Regions from separate parts of the Streptomyces sp. NBC_01689 genome, predicted to be linked through region 2. Evidence: riboswitches for the same ligand, from Rfam matches in the RefSeq annotation. Region 2 holds a riboswitch; each other region holds the start of a gene.
What was found. Region 2 has a riboswitch for cyclic di-AMP ahead of OG776_RS24745 (transglycosylase family protein). Riboswitches for the same ligand answer to the same signal wherever they lie in the genome.

Region 1 (4,888 bases), 520 kb from region 2:
GACGGCGAGCAGCGCCGGAAGCTGTTCCACCGTCCGTGCGGAGGCGATCGGGGCCGCGACCGTGGGCCGGGCGGCGAGCCAGGCGAGGGCGACGGTGGCGACCGGCACGTCATGGGCCCGGGCGACCTCGTCGAGGGCGTCGAGGACCCGCGGGCCCCGCTCCGTCTCCAGGTGCTTGCCCGCGCCCTCGGCCCGTGCCGAGTCGACGGACGTGCCGGGACGGTACTTGCCGGTGAGGAAGCCCGCGGCGAGGGCGAAGTACGGGACGGCGGCCAGTCCGGTCCGGGAGGCGACCTCCTGGAGCGGGCCCTCGTAGGTGTCGCGCGAGACGAGGTTGTAGTGGGGCTGGAGCGCGGTGTAGCGCGCGAGGCCCTCGCGGTCGGAGAACTCCAGGGACTCCGCGAGCCGCTCGGCGGAGAGGTTGGAGGCGCCGATCGCCCGGACCTTGCCCGCCCGGACCAGTTCGTCGAGGGTGCCGATGATCTCCTCGACCGGGACCGACGTGTCGTCGAAGTGGGTGTAGTAGAGGTCGATGTAGTCCGTGCCGAGCCGGCGCAGTGACGCGTCGGCCGCCGCCCTGATGGTGTCCGGGGCGAGCCCCTTGTACTGGGGATGGGCGCCGACCTTGGTGGCGAGCACGACATCGGAGCGGTTGCCCCGCGCCGCGAACCACTTGCCGATGATCGTCTCGGACTCGCCGCCCTGGTTGCCGGGGGCCCAGGCCGAGTAGCTGTCGGCGGTGTCGACGAAGTTGCCACCCCCGGCCGTGTAGGCGTCGAGGACGGCGAAGGACTGTGTCTCGTCGGCGGTCCAGCCGAAGACGTTGCCGCCGAGGGCGAGCGGGAAGACCTCGATGTCGGAGGATCCGAGCGTGCGGAGAGGAGTCATACCCCATTTCAACAGCCGTACCGGACGGCCGCATTCCGCACCCGCCGTGTTCTCGGCGGGCACGGGGTCAGGGGTTGATGCCCTTGCTGTGCAGCCAGGCCATCGGGTCGATCGCGTCGCCGCCGCCGGGGTGGACCTCCAGGTGGAGGTGCGGCCCGGTCACGTTGCCGGTGGCGCCGACCCGTCCGATGACATCACCCGTGGCCACCTTCTGGCCGACGCTGACGCTGATGGAGGACTGGTGGCAGAACCACAGCTCCGTACCGTCGTCGAGGGTGAGGATCGTCCGGTAGCCGTACGCGCCGGCCCAGCCCGCCTCGGTGACGGTGCCGCTGTGGACCGCCTTGATCAGCGTGCCCGTGGGCGCGGCGAAGTCGAGACCGGTGTGGTAGCCGGAGGACCACATGGAACCGGCGTCGCCGAAGCGGGAGGTCAGGGTGTACGAGGAGGTCGGCAGCGAGAAGCTCTTGGCGAGCTTCGCGAGGCGGGCGGCCTCGGCCTTCTGCTTGGCCTCCGCGTCCGCCTTCTTCTTCGCGGCGGCTTCCTTGGCCTTGGCCTCGTCCTGCTGCTCGGCGGCCAGCGCGACCGCCTTCTTCGCGGCGGCGTCCTCGGCGGCGGCCTGGGCCGCGCTGTCGACCTGGTCCTGCTGGGACTCGGCCTGCTCGATGATGCGGGCACGCAGCGCCTCGCCGGCGTCCGCGTTGCCCTGCGCGGCGTCGGCGCTGGTCAGTCCGGCGCCGGTGAGCGGGGTGGAGGAGCCCTTCGGCGTGCTGGAACCGCCGTCGGATATCAGGGCCTTGGCCGACTCGGTGACCGAGGAGAGGTCGGGCAGCGAGATCGACACGGGCGGCTTGCCGGGCGCGGCGGTGGCGATGCCACCCGCGCCGACGGCGGCCAGCACACCGACGCCGAGAACGGTGGAGCTGCGGGCGAGTCCGCCCCCGCGCTGCTTGGAGACGCGGTGCCGGCCGCGGACGGGACGGACGGAATCCGCGGTGGGATTCCACTCCTCCCAGGGCCCCTCGTCGTCGCCGCGGGCGTAGCCGAACGTCTGGGTTTCGTTCGGCGCGAACGAGGTGGGCCGGGCAGGCGGGTTGGACGCCACGTGGGCGCGCTCCTTTCCTTCCTTCTCGCCTACCGGGTTAGCTGACGGGTTCGGAGCAGGAAGGTCTCCTACGCGCGTCAATCCACGGTGTCTCCACCGTGAAAGACGCTCGATTCACCCCAAGTTGGTGGTTCCCCGGTTCCCTCGCGGGATTCGGCGCGTGCGCACGGAGCCATCTCTTGTGACGGCTGAAACGACCGCGCTGCGTTATCGAACGTTAATAGACTCGGGTACCGGATTCCAAGCCGTTCGTTCGGATCATTGCGCACTCTTGGCCAGGACTTACGGGGCATGACCGGGGGAAAGCGGGCGAGTTGGCCCCAGCGGGTTTTCGCCATCCGTTCTGACGGTGTGTCAGTCGTTACGCGGAGGGACACCGTCCGGCTACTCCTCGTCACCGTGTTCGAGGAGCCCCGGCGTCTCCCGGGGGCGCCGGACCGCGAGCAGCGCCATGTCGTCGGCCAGGGCGCCCCCGGTGTACCGGCGGACACTCGTCGCGAGCGCGGTCAGCAGAGCCTCCGGATCACGGAACGTCCGCCCCGCGAGCCGTTCGGCAGGCTCGTAGAAGCGGCCGTGGCGGTCGCGGGCCTCGGACAGACCGTCGGTGTGGAAAAGGAGCGTGGACCCGGCCGGGAAGTCCACCGTCCCGGCGCGGTCGGGCCGGGCGTCCAGGTCGCCCATCCCGAGCGGCAGCGCGGGGTTCTCGACGGCGAGGACGGCCAACGTGCCGTCCTCGTGCAGGAGCAGCGGCGGCGGATGCCCCCGGTGGACGATCCGTACCGATTCGCCGTCGTGCGGGATCTCCGCGAGCACGGCCGTGGTGAAGCCCTCGAAGGCGTCCAGGCCGCCGCGCCGGGCGCCCTCGCGCGCCAGCGCGCGTTCCAGCCGCCGTGCGACCGCCTCCACCGTCGCCTCCTGTTCGGCCGCCTCACGGAACGCCCCGATGAGCACCGCGACGGCGGCCACCGCGCCCATGCCCTTGCCGCGGACGTCGCCCACCACCAGCCGTACGCCGTGCGGCGTGTCCTGCACCGCGTACAGGTCGCCGCCGATGGACGCGCCCTCCTGGGCCGCCTCGTAGCGCGCCGCCACCTCCAGGCCGCCGATCCGTGCCTCGGGTTCGGGCAGCACGGCGCGCTGCGCGGCCTCGGCGATCTGGCGGGCCGAGGCGAGCCGTTCGTCCGAGCGGCGGACGAGGACGTTGATGAGGAGCGCGATGACGACGACGGTCGCCACCGTGACGACCTCGGTGACCGAGCCGATCCCCATCCGCAGACCGAGCCTGAGGCGGAGCGCGAGCAGCGCGGCCAGCGTCAGGAGCCCCGTGAGGAAGGTGCCACGCAGCGAGAACAGCGGCGCGGCGACGAGCGGGGCGGCCGTGAAGAGCGGGGCGGCGGTGAAGTCGGGCGGCGTCGCGAGGTCGTAGGCCACCGCGCTGACGACGAGCAGTACCGGCAGTGCCCGTACCAGGGTCCAGGTGTGGGAGATCCGGCCCGGGTCCGTGCCGGCCCGCACCCGCGACGGCTCGCCGTCCGGTCCCGGACCGGGCACGGGGCCGCCGGGTGGCCGCCGGTCCGGCCGGCCGTCGGGCCTTTCGGCCCGCCACGCACCTCCTCGCTGCCCCACCCGTACAGGTTTCACGGAGCGGGGGGAGGGGGCCAGCGGTGTGGACCGACCGAGCGACGGCACCGGCGCCGGCACTCGTACGGGTGAGAGTGACCGTTCCCTCTCGCCGGGGGGCGGGCAACGCCGGGGCCGGAAACACCGAAGGGAGACATGAACGACCGAAAGCACCAGGGCCGGAAACACCAAGAGTCGGAAACACCAAAGGCCGGAACTCGTGAATCCGAGTTCCGGCCCTTGGCCTTCAGTAGCGGGGACAGGATTTGAACCTGCGACCTCTGGGTTATGAGCCCAGCGAGCTACCGAGCTGCTCCACCCCGCGTCGTTGACACCAGTGTACGCCATGTTCGACCCCCCGAGCACACCCGTTTACGCACGTCCCACGACCAGGCCTTTTCCCCGAGCCACGACCGTCGCCCGGTGCGCCGGAAGGCCCTCCGGGAGACGGGCCCCTCGCTCCCGGCCCCCGGGGTCAGCGCCCGGCGCTCAGCCGTCCCCGAGGAGGTGCCGGTTCGGTGCCGTGGCCCGCTCCTCGAACTCCGGGAGCACCACGACGTCCGCCCCCGCGGCCGCCAGCAGCCCGTTCCCGTCCGCGTCCGTCACGAAGGTGTCCGGTTCCCGCCAGGCGGTCACCACCCTGCGCACCCCCGCGTCGAGGATGAGCCGGGCGCAGGGCGCGGGCCGCGAGGCCCGGCGGGCGCACGGTTCCAGACTGCTGTAGACCGTGGCGGAGGCCAGCCGCGGATCCCCCGCGGGGATCTTGGCGAGGGCCGCCTCCTCGGCGTGCGCGACGGGGTCGTCCCCCTCCCGCGAGTGTCCGCGGGCCAGCTCGGTGCCGTCCGCGGCCACCACCACCGCGCCCACGCTGAACGCGGTCCGCGACGGCGGGCACAGCGCGGCCAGCTCGCACGCCACCCCCAGCCAGTGCCGGTCCGCGGCGGCGGCAAGGCCGCCGGTGCCGGGCGCGGTGGGGACGTAGCGGATGAGGACGACGTCGCCCACCGCCCGGGTCTCCACCAGCCGCATCCGGCCGGGCGGGTATCCCCCGGGGCCGAAGAGCCGCGGCGCGTCCGCCTGGCCCACGAAGAGCGGTGCGACGGCGAGCTGCAGCTCGTCGGCCAGCCCCTGGGTCATCAGCTGGGTGTGCACCCGTCCGCCGCCCTCGACCATGAGGCGGCGCACCCCCCGTACGTCATGGAGGTGTTCGAGCACGGCGCGCCAGTCGACTTCGGCCCCCGTCGCCACCACGTCGACGTCCGGACCGCGCAGCCC
Region 2 (4,888 bases):
GCTGGATCTGAGTATCTCGGGGTCCACGGCGCGAATGTAGAGAGTCGTCGAGCCGCGGAGTCAAACGGCAGGTGATTTACGGACAGTCCGGGGTGAAGCCCGCACGCAGGCCGCGCCGGGGCGCCGTCCGGGCCCGTACGCCCTGCGGGCGCGGGGCGTACGGCCGCCGGATAACGTCGGGGAGTGACCGACCAGCCCCCGCCGCTCAGCCCCGCCCCCGAACTCTTCACCTGGGAGTTCGCCACCGACCCCTACCCGGCGTACGCCTGGCTGCGGGAGCACGCCCCCGTGCACCGGACGCGACTGCCCAGCGGGGTGGAGGCCTGGCTGGTCACCCGGTACGCGGACGCGAAGCAGGCGCTCGCGGACGGACGGCTCAGCAAGAACCCGGCCCACCACGACGAGCCCGCCCACGCGAAGGGCAGGACGGGCATCCCGGGCGAGCGCAAGGCCGAGCTGATGACCCATCTGCTCAACATCGACCCGCCGGACCACACCCGGCTGCGACGGCTCGTCAGCAAGGCGTTCACCCCGCGGCGGGTCGCCGAGTTCGCGCCGCGTGTGCAGGAGCTCACCGACCAGCTCATCGACCGGTTCCAGGAGCGGGGATCGGCCGACCTGATCCACGAGTTCGCGTTCCCGCTCCCCATCTACGCCATCTGCGAGCTGCTCGGCGTACCCCGCGAGGACCAGGACGACTTCCGGGACTGGGCGGGGATGATGATCCGGCACGGCGGCGGGCCGCGGGGCGGGGTCGGGCGGTCCGTCAAGAAGATGCGCGGGTATCTGGGCGAGCTCATCCACAAGAAGCGTGCCGCCCTGCCCGAGGTGCCCGCGCCCGGCGAGGACCTCATCTCCGGCCTCATCCGCGCCTCCGACCACGGCGAGCACCTCACCGAGAACGAGGCCGCCGCCATGGCCTTCATCCTGCTCTTCGCCGGGTTCGAGACCACGGTGAACCTGATCGGCAACGGCACCTACGCACTGCTCACCCACCCCGGTCAGCGGGAGCGGCTGCAGGCCTCCCTCGCCGCCGGGGAGAGGTCTCTGCTGGAGACGGGCGTCGAAGAACTCCTGCGCTACGACGGCCCGGTGGAGCTGGCCACGTGGCGGTTCGCGACCGAGGCGGTCCGTGTCGGCGGACAGGACATCGCGCCCGGCGACCCCGTGCTCGTCGTCCTCGCGGCTGCGGACCGTGACCCCGCCCGGTTCGCCGAGCCCGACACGCTCGACCTCTCGCGCCGTGACAACCAACACCTCGGCTACGGCCACGGCATCCACTACTGCCTCGGCGCGCCGCTCGCCCGGCTGGAGGGGCAGACCGCGCTGGCCACGCTCCTCACCCGGCTGCCGGATCTCCGACTCGCAGGCGATTCGGCTGATTTGCGATGGCGCGGCGGACTCATTATGCGTGGATTGCGGACACTACCGGTGGAGTTCACACCTGGTCGGTAGTCATGCGGCACTCGTACGGTGTCCAGGGGCCGGCCGGGGGGCGGGGCTCGGGTGGGCCGCAGCGGTGGTGGCGGATTATGAGGGTCCGGCCACGAAAAGGTGACGCGCCCTCAACTCTGTGATCTTCACGTGATCTGCGCTGCATCTGCTTGTGACAAGTGATCGAGTGCGACTACGTTCACCCCTCAACGAGGCTCACCAGCCGCGTAGTCACCCGCTGTCACGTGAAAGGCTCTCGCATGCTCTCCGGGAACGGCCGCCATCGTCGCCCCCGTCAGGCTCCGGCCCTCATCGTCGCCGCAGGGGTGACCGGATCTGCCATCGCCATCCCGCTGCTCGGCGCCGCCAGTGCGAACGCGGCCGACGGCACGACGTGGGACCGGGTCGCCGAGTGCGAGAGCGGCGGCCAGTGGAGCGCCGACAGCGACAACGGGTACTACGGCGGGCTGCAGTTGAGCCAGGAGAACTGGCAGCGGTACGGCGGGAGCAGGTACGCGCCGACCGCCGACGAGGCCAGCCGCTCACAGCAGATAGCCGTCGCCGAGAAGGTCCTGGCCGACCAGGGTCTCGCCGCCTGGCCGACCTGCGGCCCGCTCTCCGGGCTCAGCAAGGGCTCGGGAGAGGTCGCGGTCGACACGGGAGTGGCCGGAGACTCGTCGAGTTCCTCCGATTCCTCCGATTCCTCCGAATCATCCAGTTCCTCCGACGGGTCCGGCTCGCCGGCGGACTCGCTGGGAATCGGTGTCACCCCGTCCGGTTCGCCCCGTTCCGACTCGTCCTCATCCGATTCATCCGGCAAGACCGGGAACAGAACGGAATCGGACACGTCCTCGACCGAAGAGCCCGGCAGCGGGCACGAGACGGACGGCGTGGGCACGGAGCCGACGAAGCAAGGCGAATCGGGCAACTCGGGCCGCGACGGCGACGCTTCGGCGGCGACCGAGGGGGCCACCGCCGGTGCCGGGCGCCACCGCGGCGGCAGTGCCGCCGAGGACTCCGGCGACGACGCGGCCGACACCCGCGGCGACGACTTTGCCGCCCGGCACGCCTCGCGCGACTCCGGCGCCTCCCGCGCCGTCGTCGACGGCTCGTACGTCGTCCGCGACGGAGACAGCCTCTCGGCCATCGCCGACACCCTTGGCCTCGACGGCGGATGGGCCGGCCTCTATGCCGGGAACAAGGAGACGGTCGGCGCCGACCCGGACCTCATCCTCCCCGGTCAGAGCCTTGCAGTTGATGCTGAATCGGGCGAAAAGTAGCGGGAGTTCACGTCACGGTTCGCCGGTTAATGTCCGGTTTGGCGCAAGTGAGAGATGGATCTCAAAGGCCCTGATCGTCTTTGAAATTCCGCCGATCGACTGCTTACGGTCATCACCGCTCGCCACAGCGGGCCCCGACGGTCGCAACGCCGAATCCTGCCAGCGGCCGTACGGGAACAGTCGACGCGTCAAGCGCCGTAGGCAGGAGCGGGGGACCCAAGGTAAGCGCCGCACCCGGTAGTTGACCGGGAGCGGCTTGGGGTGAAGACGTGCGCCGAGAGCGCGCGGCCGGGCACTCACCCGCCCGAACCCGACAGCTCACCTCGCAGGCGTCGGTGAGGGGATCACTCGATGCTGTTTTCCAGCAAGGGCAAGCACCGCCGTCCGTCCAAGGCCACCCGTGTCGCCACGCTCGCCGGTGTCACCGGCGTGGCCATCGCCGCTCCGCTGATGGCGGCCGGCAACGCCTCCGCCGCCACCGCGTCCGAGTGGGACGCCGTCGCCCAGTGCGAGTCCGGCGGCAACTGGTCGATCAACACCGGCAACGGCTACTACGGCGGTCTGCAGTTCTCCGCCTCCACCTGGGCCGCGTACGGCGGCACCGCCTACGCCTCGACCGCCGACAAGGCCTCGAAGTCCCAGCAGATCACCATCGGCGAGAAGGTCCTCGCCGCGCAGGGCAAGGGTGCCTGGCCGACCTGTGGCACGGGCCTGTCCGGCGCCGCGTACACCGGTGGCGCGGCCGCCCCGGCCAAGCCCGCCGCCCCGGCCGAGCCGTCCGCCTCCACCCACTCGTCGGACACCGCCGCCTCCCGCTCGTCCGAGCGTCCGGCGGCCAAGAAGACCGTCACCACCCCGACCGGCAAGAAGGTCAAGAAGGGCGACGGCGAGTACAAGGTCGTCAAGGGCGACACCCTCAGCTCGATCGCCGAGAAGAAGAAGGTCAAGGGCGGCTGGCAGCACCTGTTCAAGCTGAACAAGGACATCATCGACGACGCGGACTTCATCTACCCGGGTCAGCAGCTCCACCTCGGCTGAGCAGGCCGGCCCCTGTCCCAGGGTCTCCGTGCCCGAGACCCGATGAGGGTCCGCCCCCGTCCCCACGGGCTCCCCGCCCCGGTGCGTCTTCCCCCGTACGCACCGGGGCGGGGCTTTTTGTTTCGAAGGGGAACAATATTTACCCTCAGTTCTGCTCAAGGGGTGGTCGAGCGGCTGGCCGATCGCTCCGGGCCGGTTAGGCTCATCCCGCGGAGCCGAACGCGGCCCCGTGCAGTGCGGGCCCCCGCCGGCCCGCGTACCCGCGTCACATCCCAGAAGGAGATGCTCGTGCCGTCCATCGACGTCGTCGTAGCCCGGGAAATCCTGGACTCCCGAGGCAACCCCACGGTCGAGGTCGAGGTCGGCCTCGACGACGGCAGCACGGGTCGTGCCGCCGTCCCCTCCGGCGCCTCCACGGGTGCCTTCGAGGCCATCGAGCTCCGTGACGGTGACCCCAACCGTTACCAGGGCAAGGGTGTCGAGAAGGCCGTCCTCGCCGTCATCGAGCAGATCGGTCCGGAGCTCGTCGGCTACGACGCCACCGAGCAGCGCCTGATCGACCAGGCCATGTTCGACCTGGACGCCACCGACAACAAGGGCTCGCTGGGCGCCAACGCCATCCTCGGCGTCTCGCTGGCCGTCGCGCACGCCGCCTCCGAGGCGTCCGACCTCCCGCTCTTCCGCTACCTGGGCGGCCCGAACGCGCACCTGCTGCCCGTTCCGATGATGAACATCCTGAACGGCGGCTCGCACGCCGACTCGAACGTGGACATCCAGGAGTTCATGATCGCCCCGATCGGCGCGGAGTCCTTCTCCGAAGCCCTGCGCTGGGGCGCCGAGGTGTACCACACCCTCAAGTCCGTCCTGAAGTCCAAGGGTCTGTCCACCGGCCTGGGCGACGAGGGCGGCTTCGCCCCGAACCTGGAGTCGAACCGCGCCGCGCTCGACCTCATCCTCGAGGCCATCAAGCAGGCCGGATACGTCCCCGGTGAGCAGATCGCGCTCGCGCTCGACGTCGCCGCGTCCGAGTTCTACAAGGACGGCAAGTACGAGTTCGAGGGCAAGTCCCGCTCGGCCGCCGAGATGACGGAGTACTACGAGGAGCTCGTCTCCGCGTACCCGCTCGTCTCCATCGA
Region 3 (4,888 bases), 3.4 Mb from region 2:
GACGGGCCTGGGACGGACCGGGGACTTCTACGCCTACCAGCACGAGGACGGCGTGGAACCCGACCTGGTGTGCGTGGCCAAGGCGCTCTCCGGGGGCTACGTCCCGGTCGGCGCCACCCTCGGCAAGGACTGGATCTTCAAGAAGGTCTACTCGTCGATGGACCGGGTCCTCGTCCACTCGGCGAGCTTCGGGGCCAACGCGCAGGCCATGGCGGCCGGGCTCGCCGTGCTCTCGGTGATGGAGAACGAGCAGATCGTCGCGAACGCGCGGGCCACGGGTGAACTGCTGAAGACCCGGCTCGCGGCGCTCGTCGACACGTACGAACTGCTCAGTGACGTCCGCGGCCGGGGGCTGATGATCGGCATCGAGTTCGGGCGGCCCAAGTCGCTGAAACTCCGCAGCCGCTGGACCATGCTGCAGGCCGCGCGCAAGGGGCTCTTCGCGCAGATGGTCGTGGTCCCGCTGTTGCAGCGGCACCGCATCCTCACCCAGGTCTCCGGGGACCATCTGGAGGTGATCAAGCTGATCCCGCCGCTGATCGTCGGCGAGCGGGACGTGGACCGCTTCATGGAGGCCTTCGTCGCCGTGATGGACGACGCGCACAGCGGCGGCGGGCTGATGTGGGACTTCGGGAAGACGCTGGTCAAGCAGGCAGTGGCGAACCGCTAGGCGAACCGCTCCTGTCCCGCCCTGTTTCGTCACACTTTTTGTATCCCGATCCGCCCCGTCCCGAGTGCCGTCCGGTCCTCGGGGTGGGGGCGGTCGTGAGTTCTTTGCCTCTGAGGCAATAAATTTGCCCGAGAGGCAAGTCTGCGGCTCAATGGAGGCATGAGCCCCATCGAGCCGGGGGCGGCGGACACGCCGCCCGAGCCCGGGGCAGCCGAGGTGCTGCCCGTCGTCGCGCCGCAACTGCGTGAACTGCGGCGGCGCGCCGCACTGACCCTGGAGGCCGCGGCCCGCGCCGCCGGCCTCTCGGCCGCGCATCTCTCCAGGCTGGAGACGGGACAGCGCCAGCCCTCGCTGCCGATGCTGCTCGCCCTCGCCCGCATCTACGGTACGACGGTCTCGGAGCTGCTGGGCGAGAGGGCCGCCGAACGTGACGCGATCGTCCGGGCGGCGGACATGGAGCCGACCGCGGCGGGCGGCTGGACCTACTGGCAGGCCGGTTCCCCGGGCCGCGGGATGCAGGCACTGCGTGTGCACGTCCCCCACGGGTCCCAGGGCGACATCGTGCGCGTCCATCCCGGCGAGGAGTGGCTCCACGTGCTCCAGGGACGGCTGCGGCTGCGCCTGGGCGACACCACGCAGGTCCTGGCGCCCGGGGACAGCGCGCACTTCGACTCGTTGACCCCGCACCGGATAGCCGCCGCCGACCAGGCGGGGGCCGATCTCCTCTTCGTACACACCCTGCTGCAGAGCCCCGCCGCCGCGCTGTGCCTCGGCCCGGCGGCGGCGCACCCGACCCTGGGAGAGACGTCATGACGGAACCCACGGAGCCCGGCCCCCGGCGGTCCATGGAGGACAAGTTCCCCCGTGCGCTGTGGGTGCGGCTGATCATCTACGTCGCTGTCGGCCACCTCTTCGCGGCCTTCATCTACCTGCTGTTCACGCTGGGAGCGCAGAACCAGTAGAGCCGGGACCGACCCGTGCCCGTACGGCCGTGTCCACATGGCTGTACGGGCGCGGCCGTACGTACGGGCGCCGACGTCAGTCGAGGAGGCGCTCGCGCAGCCGGTCGCGCAGCTCCGGGGTCAGGCGCAGGGCCTTCTCCAGATAGCCGTCGACACCGCCCCAGGTCTCCTCGATCGTCTCGAAGGCCGCCGTCAGATATTCGACCCGCGCGTCGAACAGCGGGCTGAGCAGCTCCATGACCTCGGGGGAGCGGGCCGCGTCGGAGGTGCCGTTGCGGTGGACCTTGTAGCGGCGGTGCCGGGCGTTCGACTCCAGGTAGTCGGCGACGATCGCGTCGCGCTCGACGCCCACGGCGAGGAGCGTCACGGCTATGGACAGGCCCGCGCGGTCCTTGCCCGCCGCGCAGTGCATCAGCGCGGGCACGCTGTCCTCGGCCAGGGCGTGCAGCACCTGGGTGTGCTCGGCGGTCCGCTCGGTGATGATCGCGCGGTACGAGCCGATCATCCGGGCCGCCGCTCCGCCGTTGCCGAGGTGGGCGCGGAGCTGGTCCAGCTCGCCGTCGCGGACCATCTTCCAGAACTCGCTGCCGTCGGCCGGGTCGGTCAGCGGCAGATTCACGTTCCGCACACCCGGAAGCTCGACGTCCGGCCCCTCCAGCTTCTGGTCCGAGGCGTTGCGGAAGTCGAAGACGGTGTGCAGCCCGAGGGAGGAGAGGAACGCGGTGTCCTCCGGCGTGGCGTGCGCGAGGTGACCGCTGCGGAACAGCCGCCCGGGCCGCACCCGCCGGCCGTCCACGGTGGGCAGGCCGCCCACGTCCCGGAAGTTGCGCACGCCGGTCAGTTCGGGCTCGGTCGACGGGACCTGCTGCGTCACGGGGGCTCCTCCCATAGGTCCGTCGGCACCGCTCGTCGTCGCCCGCCGACGGGAATCGCCTCTCGACGATACGACATGGGTTCCTGGGGCAATGAGTTGTCCACAGGGTTGATATCACCCATAGGTCCCATATGTGCAATCTGTCGGATGTGATGGAACTGGCCCTGGAATATGCACTCATGGGGTGACGTGCGTGAGCAGCGTCATACATGTGACGATGCGTTGCGGCATCCGATTTCCGGTGCGCCCGTGCGGCCGGGCGGGGACCCGGGTGGAGGGCTCTTCGTGCACGGAGGGTGACGGGCAATCAGGGCATCGATCAAGAAAGAGGTGCGTACCGGGTTCGCGGACGGTTGTCGCCGCGCCGGTCCCTCGCCTACGTTCGCCCTCAATCCGGACGGACGCCCAATCCTGCCGCCGCCCGGAATCCGCACTCACCCGTACACGGCAGGAGCGGGGGACCCACAGGTATCGCGCCTGTTCCGGTCTCCGGAACGGCTAGGGGTACAGCCGTGCCGTCGCGCGGCCGGACATCTCCAGTCCGCACCCGACAGCTCACCTCGCAGGCGCCGGAGAGGAAATGCGCCATGCCCGCGAAGGGTAAGCACCGTCGTCCCAAGTTCCTGCGTCTGCCCCGCTCGATCGCCGTGGCCGGCACCGGTGGTGCCGCGCTCGCACTGCCGTTGATGGGGGCCGTCTGCGCCCACGCCGCGGCCCCGGCGGCCGCCGTCCCGTCCGCCGCGCAGAAGATCGCGACGGTCTCCGTGTCCGCCGGAACCGCGGTGGAGAAGACCTATGTCGTGAAGGCCGGTGACACGCTCGCGAAGATCGCCGACCGTCAGCACGTCAGCGGCGGCTGGAAGAAGCTCTACGCCGACAACCGCGCGGTCGTGGGCGCCGATCCGGCGGCGATCCGGCCCGGTCTGAAGCTGACGATCGCGGGGCCGGACACCACGCACTCGTCCGTGTCCACCGCCACCCCGACCTCCGTCGGGCCCGCGGTCGAGGCCGCCGCCAAGGCTCCCCAGGCCGCCGCCGCGGCGTACACCCTCCCGGTCGAAGGGGCCACCATCGGCACCGGCTACAAGGTGCCCGGCAGCATGTGGTCGAGCGGCTATCACACCGGTGTGGACTTCGTGGTCCCGACCGGCACCACGGTCAGGTCCGTCGCCGCGGGCACGGTCGTCTCGGCCGGCTGGGGCGGCGCCTACGGCAACCAGGTCGTCATCCAGCACGCCGACGGCCGGTACTCGCAGTACGCCCACCTGTCCGCGCTCTCCGTCTCGGCGGGGCAGAGCGTGACCGTGGGGCAGCGCATCGGCCTCTCCGGCGCGACCGGCAACGTCACCGGTCCGCACCTGCACTTCGAGATCCGCACGACACCGGACTACGGCTCGGACCTGGACCCGGTCGCGTACCTGCGCGCGCACGGCGTCGTCGTCGGCTGACGCACCCCCACACGTCCCGCGGGCCGGACCCCTTGAAGCAAGGGGTCCGGCCCGCGGTGTGTCGGCTGTTCAACCACGCCTGGGGAAGCCCTATTCCGGATTTCGGCCATTCTTTATGAGTGGCTTATATCACCACCCGTCAACCCATTCCTACGGTCGCGTAGCTCACATCCCAAGGTGAATCATGGCTCGACGTGGCAGACGATTCGAAGAGTGACAACAGAGCGGTGATCGGGTCGTACGTGGCGGTGGGGGACAGCTTCACCGAAGGCGTCGGCGACCCCGGCCCCGAAGGAGCCTTCGTCGGCTGGGCGGACCGTTTCGCGGTCCTGCTCGCGGACCGGCAGCCGGAGGGCGACTTCACCTACACCAACCTCGCGGTCCGCGGGAAGCTGCTCGACCAGGTCGTCGAGGACCAGCTCGGGAGGGCCAAGGAACTCGCCCCGGACCTGGTCTCCTTCTGCGCGGGCGGCAACGACATCATCCGGCCCGGCACCGACCCCGACGAGGTGGCGGAGCGCTTCGAGCGCGCCGTCGCCGACCTCACCTCCGCCGTCGGCACCGTCATGGTGACGACCGGCTTCGACACCCGTGGCGTCCCGGTGCTCAAGCACCTGCGCGGCAAGATCGCCACGTACAACGGGCACGTCCGGGCCATCGCCGACCGGTACGGCTGTCCGGTCCTCGACCTGTGGTCCCTGAAGACGGTCCAGGACCGGCGCGCCTGGGACGGCGACCGGCTGCACCTGTCGCCGGAGGGCCACACGCGGGTCGCGCTGCGGGCCGGTCAGGTGCTCGGCCTCGACGTGCCCGCCGACCCGGACCAGCCGTGGCCTCCCCTTCCGCCCAGGGGCACGCTGGAGGTACGGCGGGACGACATCCACTGGGCGCGCGAGTACCTGGTGCCGTGGATCGGGCGGCGGTTGCGCGGGGA
Region 4 (4,888 bases), 2.2 Mb from region 2:
TCCGAGCAGGAGCTCCCGTAATCCGCTCTCCCGGACGCCGTACGCGTCCAGAAGACGCTCCACATCGGCCGGTTTCACCCCGCTGGTGCCCGTCTCGATCCGGCTCACCTTCGACTGGTGCCAGCCGACGAGGCCGGCCGCCTCACCGCTGGTGAGGCCAGCACCGGCGCGCAGCGCGCGCAGTTCGGCACCGAGTTTGCGGCGTCGTACCGCGGGACCGTGCTGCATGGCCGTACTCCTTACTCCTTCCGAGCCGCCCAAATACGGTCTGCCGTCGCAGAGTTCACCGCTTCGAGCGACAGATATATGCATATCTCGGTGGATCGCGCCCGTGACCGGCCCGGTGATGGCAGTCTGGCGCGAAGCACCAGTCCGGGACCGTACTCGAACCATCCGCTCCGTGTCGGACTCCGGTCCCGTGGGAAAGGGACGACGTCGTCATGGCAGACCACCAGGAAGCATCCGTCACTCTGCCGAGCGATCCCGCCTCGGTCTCCGCGGCCCGGAAATTCGTCATCGACGTGCTGGCCGAATGGGGCCTGCCGGAGGACGCCGAAGCCGCCGACACCGTACGCCTGATCGTGTCCGAACTCGCCACCAACGCCGTCCAGCACACGTTCGGCCAGTCGCCCACCTTCACGGTGGACGTCCTGCTGAAACGGGACGAACAACTGCGCATCGGTGTCACCGACAGCCATCCGCGCTTCCCGAAGCGACTGCCCGCCGCGGTCCAACAGGACAACGGACGCGGGATGGTGATCATCCGTTGGCTGACCGCGGAATGCGGCGGCAGAGTCCTCGTGCGTCCCACCCGGGAGGGCGGCAAGACGGTCTCCATCGAGTTGCCGTGGACGGTGCGGGCCCAGCCGGTGGTGGCCGGCGGTCCACAAGAGCCCTGAGGAAACGATCAGTTGGTCCGGCCCGTCGGCGTCCCTACCGCGCCGCCCTCCCGAACGCGCCCCGCAACAGGGCCCGGAACGCCTCCGCCGCGGGTGCCCGCCGGTCGGTCCGGTGGACGACGGAGATCGTACGGCGCAGATCTCCCGGTTCCAGCAGCCGCAGCCCCACCGGGGTGGCCGCCGTCCTGGCCACCATCTCCGGCACCACCGCGACCCCCAGTCCGGCACTGACCAGCGCGCACACCAGCGCGTACCCGGGGCTCTCGACCCGGACGGCCGGGGTGGCCCCGACCCGGGCCAGCGCGGCCTCCACTCCCTGCCGCGGCGGATGGTCCGGGGCCATGCTGATCAGCGGCTGCCCGGCGAGTCCGGAGAGCGGCAGCCGGGCCGCGCCCTCCGCGAGGACGTGACCCGGAGCGGTGACGAGCACCAGTTCCTCGACCAGCACCGGCTCCGCGCACACCGACGAGGGAAGCGGCGCCGGGTCCGCGGGCTCGTAGGTGTGGGTCAGCGCGAGGTCCACCTCGCCCGCCGCGACCGCCGTGACACCGTCCGGCGGCTCGTAGTTCGCGACCGTCAGCTCCACGTCCGGGTGGGCCCGGCGAAAGGCGCTGAGCACCGGCGGCAGCAGATGGATGCCCGCCGTCTGGAACGTGCCGAGCCGCAGGGTGCCTCCGGACAGACCGGTCAGCCGGGCCAGTTCATGGCGCGCCTGCTCCAGCTCGTCGAGGACGCGGCGGGCCCGGGCCGCGAGCAGCTCGCCCGCCTCCGTGAGCCGCGTTCCCCGAGGGGAGCGCACCAGCAACGGCGCGCCCGCCTCCCGTTCCAGCTTCGCGAGCTGCTGGGAGAGGGCGGGCGGGCTGTAGCCGAGGCGTTCGGCCGCCCGGGTGATGGACCCGGCCCCGGCCACCGCCACCAGGGCCGCCAGCCGTGTCGGGTCGTACATCGCACGGCTCCCCGGGTCCGGGCCCGGCGCCGGCCCGGGTCCCAACGAATGCTTAAGACCGGTCCAGGATATTCGACATACCTGCTGAAGGCCCGGCCGAGGCAGCCTGGTGGCCATGGACGGACAGCTCATCGCCTTCACCGGGGTCGCCGCGGGAATGGTCGCCATGCCCGGCGCGGACTTCACGGTTGTCGTACGCAACGCCCTGACCTCCCGCCGGGCGGGGGTGGCGTGCGCGCTCGGAGTCGCGGGCGGGCTGCTGCTGCACACGGCGCTGGCCGTCGCCGGTGTCGCCGCCGTCCTCACGGCGGTGCCGGCGCTGTTCCGGACGCTGCAGGTCCTCGGCGGGGGCTACGTGCTGTACCTCGGGACACGGACGCTGGCCGGTCTGCGCCCGCGCCGGCGGCGGGACCGGGAGCGGGAACCGGGCCCGGAGCGTTGTCCGGCGGCGCCGGGCGGGAAGCCGCCCGGCGGGCCGGCCTCCGGCGATCCCGGGTCCGGTGGTCCCGGGTCCGGCGACCCCGGGGACGGGAGCCGTCCGTTGCGGCAGGGCTTCGTCACCAATGCGCTGAACCCGAAGGCGCCGATCACCTTCCTGAGCCTGCTTCCGCAGTTCGTGCCCGCGGGCAGCCCGGCGATGCCCCGCACCCTGGTGCTGGCCCTGATCGTGGTGGCCCTCGCCCTGGTGTGGTTCCCGGCGGTCGCCCTGCTGGTCGACCGGCTCGGCCGGTGGCTGCGCCGGCCGCGTGCCGCCCGCGCCGTGGAGGCGGTCACCGGGACCGCGCTCACCGTGCTCGGCCTGGTGCTCCTCCTGGAGCCGCTGACGGCCTGAGAGCCCGCCGGGCCGCTGAAGGCCCGCCGGGCCGCAGAGGGCTTGAGAGCCCGCCGGGCCGGTGCGCCGAGGGGCGGCGGTCCGGCGCCGCCGCCCCTCGGCCCGGGTCAGCTGATCCGGCCGTACCAGACGCTCTTCGTCCAGATCTTCTGGAGCTTCACGACCTCCCCGCTCTTCGGGGAGTGCCAGATCTTTCCCTTCCCGGCGTAGATGCCGACGTGGTACACGCTCCGGCCCGAGTGGAAGAACACGAGGTCACCGGCCTTGCGGTGCGACGCGGAGATGTGGTGGCTCTTGTTGTACTGCCCCGCGGCCGTACGGGGCAGCTTCTTGCCCGCCTTCTTGTACGAGTACAGCGTGAGCCCGGAGCAGTCGAAGCGGCGCGGCCCGGTGGCGCCGTACTTGTACGGGGCGCCCTTCTTGGATGCCGCGACCTGGAGCGCCCTCGTCGCCGGTGTGGCGGCCTCGGCGTCGGCCGCGACGCCCGGGACCACGAGACTGCCGCCCACGGCGGCGATGGTCAGAGCCGAGGCCGTACCGGCCCGGGACAGCAGCGACGGGACACGATTCAGCGCAGTCATGCGCAACCCTTCGTCAACCGCCTGTGAAGGATGACCTGTCGGATTCGGGCTGGCGAAGTAGCCCGGCCGCTTACGCGGCTTCACCCCAAGGGCCGCCCGGATCTCTCCGGCGGCCCGTCTTGCTGGGTCCTCCACTCCTGCCGATGCACATCTGTCGACCGGTCATCCGGGCGGCGGCAGGACTCGGCGTCCGCCCGGACCGCCCCGCCGGTGTGGCGGGGGCTTGTCGTCGGAAGGGATCTTCACGCATGGATGTCGGAAAATCCGAGCGGAACCGATGATTTGTGGGGTTACTCACCACTCACCCGTTCGGGTGGACACTCCTCTGTTCGAGGGGTGTTGGGGATGTCGGCAACGCTCTTACCAGCAACGGAGCGTCCCGTTCGGCCTTTTGGGCAAGCGTGTTGCGCAACTTCCGGGGCCACCCGAAAGGACGTGCGGCTACGCCGTCGGGGGGTACGCCGACTGGTCCGTTTGAAACCCGGGCCGGACGCTTCGCAGACCGCTCCGCGGAGCGGTTCGCGCGACGGCCCGGGTCCGGACGTCAACTGCCGGAGCCGGGAGGCAGGGTGACGCGGGCGGCCCGCCGCTCGCCGTCGAGGACCCGCAGGGCCTGCGCCAGGGTCGGCGCGTGCACCTCGCTCTCGCCCCGCTGGTGCATCAGGGCCAGGGCGTCCCGCAGGGCGGTCGCCTTGCCGACGAGCGCCTGGGCGGCACGCAGCCCGCGATAGGTGTCTCCCGGGCGGGCCGGGTTGATCCGGCCGACCAGGTCGACCACGTCGAGCCAGCGGTCTATCAGCTCGGCCTCGGCGTGGGTCAGAGCGGGCAGCGGAGGCAGTTCGGGCACCATCGGCGGATCACCTCGCGTCGGGTGTGGCGTTTCCCGCACCGGGCGCGCTGGGCGGGTTCTTGCGGCTCGGGATGATCCCGTCCACCAGCCCGTACGCCAGCGCGGCCTGCGCGTCCAGAATCGTGTCCCGCTCGATGTCGGCGGCGACTCGTTCGGGATTTTTCCCCGTGTGCCGTACGAGCATGTCCTCCAGCAGCTTCCGAGTGCGGGTCAACTCCTCGGCCTGGAGGGCGAGATCACTCGCCTGCCCCTCGACCGGCCCGGCGAGCGAGGGCTGGCGGAGCAGCACCCGGGCGCCCGGCAGGGCGAATCGCTTGCCCGGTGTGCCGGCCGCCAGCAGGACGGCGGCGACCGACACGGCCTGCCCCAGGCACACGGTCTCCACGTCGCAGGTGACGTAGCGCATCGTGTCGTAGACGGCCGTCATCGCGCTGAACGAGCCGCCGGGGGAGTTGAGGTAGAGCGAGATGTCCCGCTCCGGCGCTTGGTGTTCGAGGTGCATGAACTGGGCCATCACGTCGTTCGCCGACGCGTCGTCGACGGGTGTCCCGAGGAACACGATGCGCTCGTCGAGCAGCTTGGAGTACGGGTCGAGGGACCGGTGTCCCGTGGCCGTGCGCTCGGTGAACTCGGGCAGGACATGGCGGGCGGACGGTTCGTGCATGACTGGCGCCTCCTCCGGGCGACTCTCCGGCGAGCCGCTCCCTGTGAAAAACGTACAGGACGTACAGATCTTGTCGAGGGAATCGGCCGACAGCGAAAAAAAAGGGGGTCCAGGGG

Region 1: another riboswitch for cyclic di-AMP. It lies ahead of OG776_RS22490 (M23 family metallopeptidase); the one in region 2 lies ahead of OG776_RS24745 (transglycosylase family protein).
Region 3: another riboswitch for cyclic di-AMP. It lies ahead of OG776_RS10040 (LysM peptidoglycan-binding domain-containing M23 family metallopeptidase); the one in region 2 lies ahead of OG776_RS24745 (transglycosylase family protein).
Region 4: another riboswitch for cyclic di-AMP. It lies ahead of OG776_RS34340 (C40 family peptidase); the one in region 2 lies ahead of OG776_RS24745 (transglycosylase family protein).

The regions. Positions count from the first base shown of each region.
Region 1 is NZ_CP109592.1:5,279,161-5,284,048, reverse strand. It holds gene OG776_RS22495 (aldo/keto reductase) at 1-888, opposite strand, end outside; gene OG776_RS22490 (M23 family metallopeptidase) at 956-1,993, opposite strand; cyclic di-AMP (ydaO/yuaA leader) riboswitch at 2,005-2,162, opposite strand; gene OG776_RS22485 (PP2C family protein-serine/threonine phosphatase) at 2,378-3,544, opposite strand; tRNA gene OG776_RS22480 (tRNA-Met) at 3,865-3,938, opposite strand; gene OG776_RS22475 (dihydrofolate reductase family protein) at 4,103-4,888, opposite strand, start outside.
Region 2 is NZ_CP109592.1:5,797,833-5,802,720, forward strand. It holds gene OG776_RS24730 (globin domain-containing protein) at 1-27, opposite strand, end outside; gene OG776_RS24735 (cytochrome P450 family protein) at 184-1,455, shown strand; gene OG776_RS24740 (transglycosylase family protein) at 1,695-2,714, shown strand; cyclic di-AMP (ydaO/yuaA leader) riboswitch at 2,898-3,061, shown strand; gene OG776_RS24745 (transglycosylase family protein) at 3,066-3,752, shown strand; gene eno (phosphopyruvate hydratase) at 4,035-4,888, shown strand, end outside.
Region 3 is NZ_CP109592.1:2,359,220-2,364,107, reverse strand. It holds gene OG776_RS10060 (aspartate aminotransferase family protein) at 1-670, shown strand, start outside; gene OG776_RS10055 (helix-turn-helix domain-containing protein) at 830-1,483, shown strand; gene OG776_RS10050 (DUF6126 family protein) at 1,516-1,632, shown strand; gene OG776_RS10045 (tyrosine-protein phosphatase) at 1,709-2,506, opposite strand; cyclic di-AMP (ydaO/yuaA leader) riboswitch at 2,932-3,090, shown strand; gene OG776_RS10040 (LysM peptidoglycan-binding domain-containing M23 family metallopeptidase) at 3,094-3,954, shown strand; gene OG776_RS10035 (SGNH/GDSL hydrolase family protein) at 4,182-4,888, shown strand, end outside.
Region 4 is NZ_CP109592.1:7,997,828-8,002,715, forward strand. It holds gene OG776_RS34320 (helix-turn-helix domain-containing protein) at 1-228, opposite strand, end outside; gene OG776_RS34325 (ATP-binding protein) at 441-899, shown strand; gene OG776_RS34330 (LysR family transcriptional regulator) at 934-1,845, opposite strand; gene OG776_RS34335 (LysE family translocator) at 1,961-2,677, shown strand; gene OG776_RS34340 (C40 family peptidase) at 2,785-3,258, opposite strand; cyclic di-AMP (ydaO/yuaA leader) riboswitch at 3,262-3,425, opposite strand; gene OG776_RS34345 (hypothetical protein) at 3,803-4,108, opposite strand; gene OG776_RS34350 (ATP-dependent Clp protease proteolytic subunit) at 4,116-4,772, opposite strand.